Regions from separate parts of the Streptomyces sp. NBC_01546 genome, predicted to be linked through region 1. Evidence: predicted binding sites of a transcription regulator. Region 1 holds the regulator's gene; the other holds the start of a gene.
What was found. The regulator HrcA, encoded in region 1, represses chaperone genes, less so after heat shock. The targets are predictions, from matches to a motif close to TTNGCACTCNGNNNNNCNGAGTGCNAA.
Positions count from the first base shown of each region.

Region 2: a site for HrcA is predicted at 1,383-1,409, ahead of groES (co-chaperone GroES). Genes of this name have one in related genera too.

Region 1 is NZ_CP109379.1:5,406,142-5,410,551, reverse strand. Features, by position in the region: gene dnaJ (molecular chaperone DnaJ) at 1-994, opposite strand, end outside; gene hrcA (heat-inducible transcriptional repressor HrcA) at 995-2,011, opposite strand; gene OHA89_RS24700 (MBL fold metallo-hydrolase) at 2,158-2,883, shown strand; gene OHA89_RS24695 (DUF3097 domain-containing protein) at 2,912-3,709, shown strand; gene OHA89_RS24690 (HdeD family acid-resistance protein) at 3,737-4,348, opposite strand.
Region 2 is NZ_CP109379.1:3,500,315-3,504,724, reverse strand. Features, by position in the region: gene OHA89_RS15740 (response regulator transcription factor) at 1-320, opposite strand, end outside; gene OHA89_RS15735 (hypothetical protein) at 369-761, opposite strand; gene OHA89_RS15730 (hypothetical protein) at 819-1,295, opposite strand; gene groES (co-chaperone GroES) at 1,553-1,861, shown strand; gene groL (chaperonin GroEL) at 1,995-3,623, shown strand; gene OHA89_RS15715 (ester cyclase) at 3,731-4,410, opposite strand, start outside.

The DNA of each region.
Region 1 (4,410 bases):
TGACCTCGACGTGGACGATCAGGTCGCCGCGCCCGCCGCCCCGCAGGTGGGTGACGCCGCGCCCGTGCAGCGGGATCGCCTGACCGGACCCGGTACCGGGCCGGATGTCGATCTCCTCCAGACCGTCCAGCGTCTCCAGCGGGCACTTGGTGCCCAGCGCGGCCGCCGTCATCGGGATGGTCACCGTGCAGTGCAGATCGTCCCCGCGCCGCTGGAAGGTCGGGTGCGGCAGCTCGTGGATCTCCACGTACAGGTCGCCGGCGGGGCCGCCGCCGGGGCCGACCTCACCCTCGCCCGCGAGCTGAATGCGGGTGCCGTTCTCGACACCGGCCGGGATCTTGACCGTGAGGCTGCGGCGGGACCGGACCCGGCCGTCACCCGCGCACTCGGGGCACGGGGTGGGGACCACGGTGCCGAAGCCCTGGCACTGCGGGCAGGGGCGCGAGGTCATGACCTGGCCCAGGAAGGACCGGGTGACCTGCGAGACCTCACCGCGGCCGCGGCACATGTCACACGTCTGCGCGGAGGTGCCGGGGGCGGCACCCTCTCCGGAGCAGGTGGTGCAGACGACGGCCGTGTCGACCTGGATGTCCTTGGTCGTCCCGAAGGCCGCCTCGTCCAGCTCCAGGTCCAGACGGATCATGGCGTCCTGGCCGCGCCGGGTCCGCGAGCGCGGGCCGCGCTGCTGACTCTGGCCGAAGAACGCGTCCATGATGTCGGAGAAGTTGCCGAAGCCACCCGCTCCGAAGCCGCCCGCTCCGCCACCGCCGCCCGAGGAGGACAGCGGGTCGCCGCCGAGGTCGTAGACCTGCTTCTTCTGCGGGTCCGAGAGCACCTCGTAGGCCGCGTTGATCTCCTTGAAGCGCTCCTGCGTCTTCGGGTCCGGATTCACATCCGGGTGGAGTTCACGCGCGAGGCGCCGGAAGGCCTTCTTGATCTCGTCCTGGGATGCGTCGCGGCGCACGCCGAGAACGGCGTAGTAGTCCGTGGCCACTTACGACTCCGCCAGGATCTGTCCGACGTAACGTGCCACTGCGCGTACCGCTCCCATCGTTCCGGGGTAGTCCATGCGGGTCGGTCCGACCACGCCGAGTTTGGCGACCGTTTCGCCGCCCGAACCGTAACCGACCGAGACGACCGACGTGGAGTTCAGTCCCTCGTAGGCGTTCTCATGCCCGATCCGTACGGCCATTCCCGACTCGTTGACCTCGCCCAGCAGCTTGAGGAGCACGACCTGCTCCTCCAGCGCTTCGAGCACCGGCCTGATCGTCAGGGGAAAATCGTGTCCGAAGCGGGTGAGATTGGCGGTACCGCCGATCATCAGCCGCTCTTCTGCTTCCTCGACCAGGGTTTCGAGGAGCGTCGTGAGCACGGTGGACACCGTGCCGCGGTCGTCGGCCTCGAAGGACTCGGGGAGGTCCTGGACGAGCGGGGGCACGTCGGTGAAACGACGGCCGACCACCCTGCTGTTGAGCCGGGCCCGCAGATCGGCCAGAGAGGCCTCCCCGAAGGGGCTCGGGCAGTCGATCAGCCGCTGCTCGACGCGCCCGGTGTCCGTGATCAGTACGAGCATCAGGCGCGCGGGAGCGAGCGAGAGCAGCTCCACGTGCCGGACGGTCGACCGGGTCAGGCTCGGGTACTGGACGACGGCGACCTGCCGGGTCAGCTGCGCGAGCAGCCGCACCGTCCGGCCGACCACGTCGTCGAGGTCGACGGCGCCGTCGAGGAAGTTCTGGATGGCCCGGCGCTCGGGCGTCGACAGCGGTTTGACCCCCGCCAGCCTGTCGACGAAGAGGCGGTAGCCCTTGTCGGTGGGGATCCGGCCGGCGCTGGTGTGCGGCTGGGCGATGTAGCCCTCGTCCTCCAGCACGGCCATGTCGTTGCGCACGGTGGCGGGCGAGACTCCGAGCCGGTGCCGCTCGGTGAGCGCCTTGGAGCCGACCGGCTCCTCCGTCCCGACGTAGTCCTGGACGATGGCGCGCAGCACTTCGAGTCTGCGTTCGCTGAGCATCGCGCACACCTCCAGCTGTGGTCCGTTGCCGTGTTGAAGCTCGGTCGTTGGCACTCTGGTCGTTCGAGTGCCAGAGATCCCCCGCTCAGTGTACGGCCGGGTAGTAAGACCCTGGCAAGGGAGGCCCGCCAGGGTAGCGTCGCGGCATGGACGTGCGTTGGGAAGAGGCGGGCTGGGAAAGGCTGACCGGACGGACCGGCCGTCGGCGGCTCCCGGTGTGGGACTGCACGGTGGGGCTGGTGGTGGGGGACGATTCCGTCCTCCTCGTCGACCCCGGTTCGTGCCTGCGCGAGGGCGCACAGGTGAGGGCGGAGGCCGAGCGGCTGGCGGGCCGGCACGTGACCCATATCGCATTCACGCACGGCCATTTCGACCACGTCCTGGGCGGGGCGGCCTTCCCCGGGGCCGAGGTGTACGGGGCGGTCGGGCTGGACGCGCTGCTCGCCACGGGCCGCCAGGAGCTGCGCGGGGACGCGGTGCGGCACGGTCTGGCGGACACGGAGGCCGCGGAGGCGGTGGACCTGCTGGTGACGCCGAAGCACCTGGTGTCGGGCGAGTGGACGCTGGAGCTGGGCGGGGTGCAGGTGCTGCTGGCCAATGTGGGGCCCGGGCACACCCGCCACGACCTGGCGGTCTTCGTGCCGGGCGAGCGCGAGACGGTGTTCTGCGGGGACCTGGTCGAGGAGTCGGGCGAACCCTTGGCCGGCCCGGACGCGGTGCCCCGGCAGTGGCCCGCGGCCCTGGACCGGCTGCTGGCGCTGGGCGGGGACGACGCGCAGTACGTGCCGGGTCACGGAGCGGTGGTCTCCGCGGCCTTCGTGCGTGCGCAACGCGCCACACTGGCCGCCCGTTTCGGCGTGTCGGGGGCATGACGGCCGCGGCTCTCCTAGTGTCGGCCGGATGCGCGAGTACTCCCCCGACCTGACCCCCCAGTGGAAGCGTTCCAAGGCCGTGCCGGAGGTGGCGGCGGAACCCGATCTGGTGGTCGAGGTGGCCGGTACGGACTTCTGCGGCGCGGTGGTGGCCTGCGAGGCGGGCACGGTGACCCTGGAGGACCGCTTCGGCAAGCGGCGGGTGTTCCCGATGGAGCCGCGGGGGTTCCTGCTGGAGGGCGCCGTCGTCACCCTGGTCCGCCCGTCCCGGGGCCCGGCCGGACCGGCCCGTACGGCCTCCGGCTCGATCGCCGTCCCGGGCGCCCGGGCCCGGGTGGCGCGGGCGGGCCGGATCTACGTCGAGGGCCGGCACGACGCCGAGCTGGTGGAGCGGGTCTGGGGTGACGACCTGCGGATCGAGGGCGTGGTGGTGGAGTACCTGGAGGGCATCGACGACCTCCCGGCCATCGTGGCGGAGTTCGCCCCGGCCCCGGACGCCCGCCTGGGGATCCTGGTGGACCACCTGGTGCCGGGCTCGAAGGAGTCCCGGATCGCCGCGTCGGTGAGCTCTCCGGACGTCCTGATCGTGGGCCACCCGTACGTGGACGTCTGGCAGGCCGTGAAGCCGTCGGCGCTGGGCATCCCGGCGTGGCCGGTGATCCCCCGCGGCCAGGACTGGAAGACGGGCATCTGCCGCTCGCTGGGCTGGCCCGAGAACACCGGCGCCGCCTGGCAGCACATCCTGTCCCGGGTGACCTCGTACCGTGATCTGGAGCCCACCCTGCTGGGCGCGGTGGAGCACCTGATCGACCACGTCACGGCCTGACCCGGGGGCGACCGCCCGGCCCGGCGCTCACCCCGGAGGCGTGCGGGTGACCCGGCGGTCGGCGGAGCGCAGTGCGAAGGCCATCACCACTTCGAACACGCCGAGCAGGACGAGCCACAGTCCCAGCAGCCGCGTCAGGGCGACCGCGGAGTCCACCGGGAAGCAGAGGACGACGATTCCGGCGACGGCGCCGAGGGCGCCCAGGCCGAAGGTCAGGCCACGGTGCGGGAGCGCGCGGTCGGCGATCGCGACGTACGCGGTGAGCACTCCGGTCAGCAGCCAGAACACGCCGACGACCAGGGACAGCGCGCCGATCGTCTGCATCGGATGCCGCAGCACCAAGACGCCGGCCAGAAACGCCAGCAGGGCGATCAGGACGGCCGCCAGCCGGCTGCCGCCCCCGTCGGTGTGCGAGAAGGCCGTCACGAAACGGAAGCCACCCGCCACCAGGAGCTGCAGGCCGATGATCACGGCCAGGATGTGCAGTGTCTCGTCGGGCCAGACGAGCACCAGGATGCCTGGTATCAGGGTCGCGAGGGCGAAGCCGAGGGCCCAGTGCCACGAGCCTCCGACCTGCTTGAGGACGTCCTCGGGGTCACTTTGCGTGTGCATCGGTGACGCGTCGGAGGGTACGGTCATCACGCCTCCCGGGCCGGCCGAACGGCCTGTAGGGGCACCTCGAAGCCGCCGGACGTACGTTA
Region 2 (4,410 bases), 1.9 Mb from region 1:
ACGAAGGAGAACGGCTTGGTGAGGTAGTCGTCGGCCCCGGAGTCCAGGCCCTCGGCCTCGTCGTACTCGCCGTCCCGGGCGGTGAGCATCAACACCGGGGTGGTGTCGCCGTGGGCGCGCATCCGGGTGCAGATCTCGTAGCCGCTCATGCCCGGGAGCATCAGGTCGAGGAGGACCACGTCGTACGGGCCGCCGGCGAGGGCGAGGTCCAGGCCGCGGTGGCCGTCGTGCGCGACTTCGACCAGGTGCCCGTCGGCGGACAGGCCGCGCCGCAGGGACTCGGCGAGGCCTTCTTCGTCTTCGACCACGAGGATGCGCACCGCCCAAGCCTCACATATCAGGCAATGCGCCCTGCCTTCGGCCTCGGTTCAGCCGCCCAGGCAGTCGGTGTGGCCGCCGCCGCTGTGGCAGTTCGGGGCCTGGCGGGTGGGGACAGGTACCGGTTCCCCGGGTCCCCCCGCCAGGACCACGAGGAGTCCGATGAGCAGGATGCAGGCTCCGCCGTGCAGGGTGCCGGCGATGCCGGCGCGCAGCCGGAAGAAGCCGAAGGACGCGGCGGCGGCGACCGAACTCAGGACGCCGACGAAGACCAGCGCGCCGGTCGGGACGGAGTCGGGGAAGGCCTCGGTCCCGCCCCACGCGCCGAAGGTGACGTAGACCCATCCGACGAACAGGGCCACGGCGAGGACAGCGAGCGTGAGGACGGCCAGGATGAGGTCGGCGGCCCAGTACACGGGCTCGCGGTCGCGTGTCGTCGCCATGCCGGCCAGTGTGCCGACGCGGCGGCGCCCCCGCCTGAGTACCCGTACCTACCCGCGCTACCCGGCCTGCCCGGCTTGTCCGGCGAGGGAGGAGCCGCGGCTCCGGCGCCGGGCGAGGGCGTCCCGGGAGGCCGCTGCGACGGCCCACGCGGGAAAGGCGAGGGAGAGCACCCCCACGGCCCCGGGCCCCAGCCAGACGAAGACGCCGGGCTGCACGGCCGTGCCGGCGGACGGCCCGAGGACGAATGCGGTCTGCGGTCCGTCCGGACGGGTGTCGAAAGCGGTGTCGACCTCGACCCGGGGGATGGTGAACGATCCGTCGCCGGCGGCGAAGGAGCCCTCGCACATCCAGTGCCGGTCCCCGTCAGAGTCCCGCTCCTCCGCGCACCGCGTGGCGACGAAGGCGCCCTCCACCCCGGCCACCTGCGCCACCAGCCGCGGCACGGAGCCCGACAGCATGTAGATCCCGGCCGCGAGGCCGACCGCGATCGGGATGCCGTGCCGCCACCGCACACCGGAGTTCGTCCTGGTCATGACGCGAAGAGTAGTGAGATCGAACGCCCGTACGCCCGGGATTTACGGGTTTCGGGGGTCGGTCCGCGCAACGCCCGTCGGCGGGAATTGGCACTCCGCTTGACCGAGTGCTAATCGCCGGAATAGTGTCGCATCTGGCACTCGCCCCTGGTGAGTGCCAACACAGCGACAGGCAGATCCGGCACCCGCGACGACGGATCGACCTGGTCGCCACCTCAGACAGTTAACCCCGGATCTCCGAAGGGGGAGGTCGGATCGTGACGACCACCAGCTCCAAGGTTGCCATCAAGCCGCTTGAGGACCGCATTGTGGTCCAGCCGCTCGACGCCGAGCAGACCACGGCCTCTGGCCTGGTCATCCCGGACACCGCGAAGGAGAAGCCCCAGGAGGGCGTCGTCCTTGCCGTGGGCCCGGGCCGCTTCGAGGACGGTCAGCGTCTCCCGCTGGACGTCACCGTCGGCGACGTCGTCCTGTACTCCAAGTACGGCGGCACCGAAGTGAAGTACAACGGCGAGGAATACCTCGTCCTCTCGGCCCGCGACGTGCTCGCGATCGTCGAGAAGTAAGTCACTTCTCCAGTTTTGCTTTGAGCTACGCCCCTGGTCACCCCTGCTGATGCCGGGCGGCGAGGGGCGTAGTTCGTTCTAGGCGGTCGCGGTGAGCGGCCGGGGATCGCAACGAGAGGGCTGAACCGCTCCCATGCCGAAGATTCTTAAGTTTGACGAGGACGCCCGTCGCGCCCTCGAGCGCGGCGTCAACAAGCTTGCCGACACGGTCAAGGTGACGATCGGTCCCAAGGGCCGCAACGTCGTCATCGACAAGAAGTTCGGCGCCCCCACCATCACCAACGACGGTGTCACCATCGCCCGCGAGGTCGAGCTGGACGACCCGTACGAGAACCTGGGCGCGCAGCTCGTGAAGGAGGTGGCGACCAAGACCAACGACATCGCGGGTGACGGCACCACCACCGCCACCGTGCTGGCCCAGGCGCTGGTCCGCGAGGGTCTGCGCAACGTCGCCGCGGGCGCGTCCCCGGCCGCCCTGAAGAAGGGCATCGACGCCGCGGTCAAGGCCGTCTCCGAGGAGCTCCTCGCGACCGCCCGCCCGATCGAGGACAAGTCCGACATCGCCGCCGTGGCCGCGCTCTCCGCGCAGGACCAGCAGGTCGGCGAGCTCATCGCCGAGGCGATGGACAAGGTCGGCAAGGACGGTGTCATCACCGTCGAGGAGTCCAACGCCTTCGGCCTGGAGCTGGAGTTCACCGAGGGCATGGCCTTCGACAAGGGCTACCTCTCCCCGTACATGGTCTCCGACCAGGAGCGTATGGAGGCCGTCCTCGACGACCCGTACATCCTGATCAACCAGGGCAAGATCTCCTCCATCCAGGACCTCCTGCCGCTGCTCGAGAAGGTCATCCAGGCCGGCGCCTCGAAGCCGCTGCTGATCATCGCCGAGGACGTCGAGGGCGAGGCGCTCTCCACCCTCGTCGTCAACAAGATCCGCGGCACCTTCAACGCGGTCGCCGTCAAGGCCCCGGGCTTCGGCGACCGTCGCAAGGCGATGCTGCAGGACATGGCCACCCTCACCGGTGCCACCGTCATCGCCGAGGAGGTCGGCCTCAAGCTCGACCAGGCCGGTCTGGACGTACTGGGCTCCGCCCGCCGCGTCACGATCTCCAAGGACGACACGACCATCGTCGACGGTGGCGGCAGCCACGAGGACGTCGTCGGCCGCGTCAACCAGATCAAGGCCGAGATCGAGTCCACCGACTCGGACTGGGACCGCGAGAAGCTGCAGGAGCGCCTGGCGAAGCTCGCCGGCGGCGTCTGCGTCATCAAGGTCGGCGCCGCCACCGAGGTGGAGCTCAAGGAGAAGAAGCACCGTCTCGAGGACGCCATCTCGGCGACCCGCGCCGCGGTCGAGGAGGGCATCGTCTCCGGCGGTGGCTCCGCGCTCGTCCACGCCGTCAAGGTCCTCGAGGGCAACCTCGGCCTGACCGGTGACGAGGCCACCGGTGTCGCGGTCGTGCGCCGCGCCGCCGTCGAGCCGCTGCGCTGGATCGCCGAGAACGCCGGCCTCGAGGGTTACGTCATCACCGCGAAGGTCGCCGAGCTCGACAAGGGCCAGGGCTTCAACGCCGCCACCGGCGAGTACGGCGACCTGGTCAAGGCCGGCGTCATCGACCCGGTGAAGGTCACCCGCTCCGCGCTGGAGAACGCCGCTTCCATCGCCTCCCTGCTGCTCACGACCGAGACCCTGGTCGTCGAGAAGCCGGCCGAGGAAGAGGGCGACGCGGGCCACGGCCACGGTCACGGCCACAGCCACTGATCGAGCACCGCGCTGAGAAGGCCCCGTTCCGCATCTGCGGAACGGGGCCTTCCCGTGTGTGAGGGCTTGTCCGTGAGGGCCCGTGGGCGAGGGCTCGTGTGCGGGGGCTACAGGGCGCCCAGTTGGCGCATCAGGCCCATGGCGTCCATGTGCCACCAGCCCTCCGCGATCATTCCGTCCTGACATCGGAAGGTCGTGGTGCCGGTCATGGTGCAGCGCTTGCCGGTCGGCGCGATGCCCATGAACTCGCCCTTGTGCGTGCCCGTCCAGGTCCACACCGTGGTGACGTAGTCGCCCTCGGCCAGCTGCGCCTTCGTGTCGAAGGTGAAGTCGAACGCGTTGCGCCACATCGTGACGTCCTGCCGGATGACGTCGCGGCCGGTGACGCTCTCCTCGTCCTTCATCGTGTCGTGGTCGATGTAGCCAGACGCGAAGATCTCGTCGATGACGCCGAGATTCCCCTTCATGGCGATCTCGTCGAACATCTTGTCCACCATGAGCTTGTTGAGGTGCTCGTCGCGGACCACGTCCAGGTTGGTGAAGCTGGGCATCCCGTCGCAGAGGGCCACCATCTCCTGGAACATCTTGTCCGTCTCCGGAAGATGAGAGTTCTTCATGGCGTCTTCGTACGAGGGGAATTCGACCAGTTCCACGTAGTGGTTCTCGTTCTCGCGGTCCTTGCCCATGATGCTGTGGGTGACCGTGCGCTTGCCCTGGCTCTGCGAGACGTACCGGTCCAGCAGCTGATTGAGGTCGTCCTGCCGACTGGTCTTGTAATCGATTATCT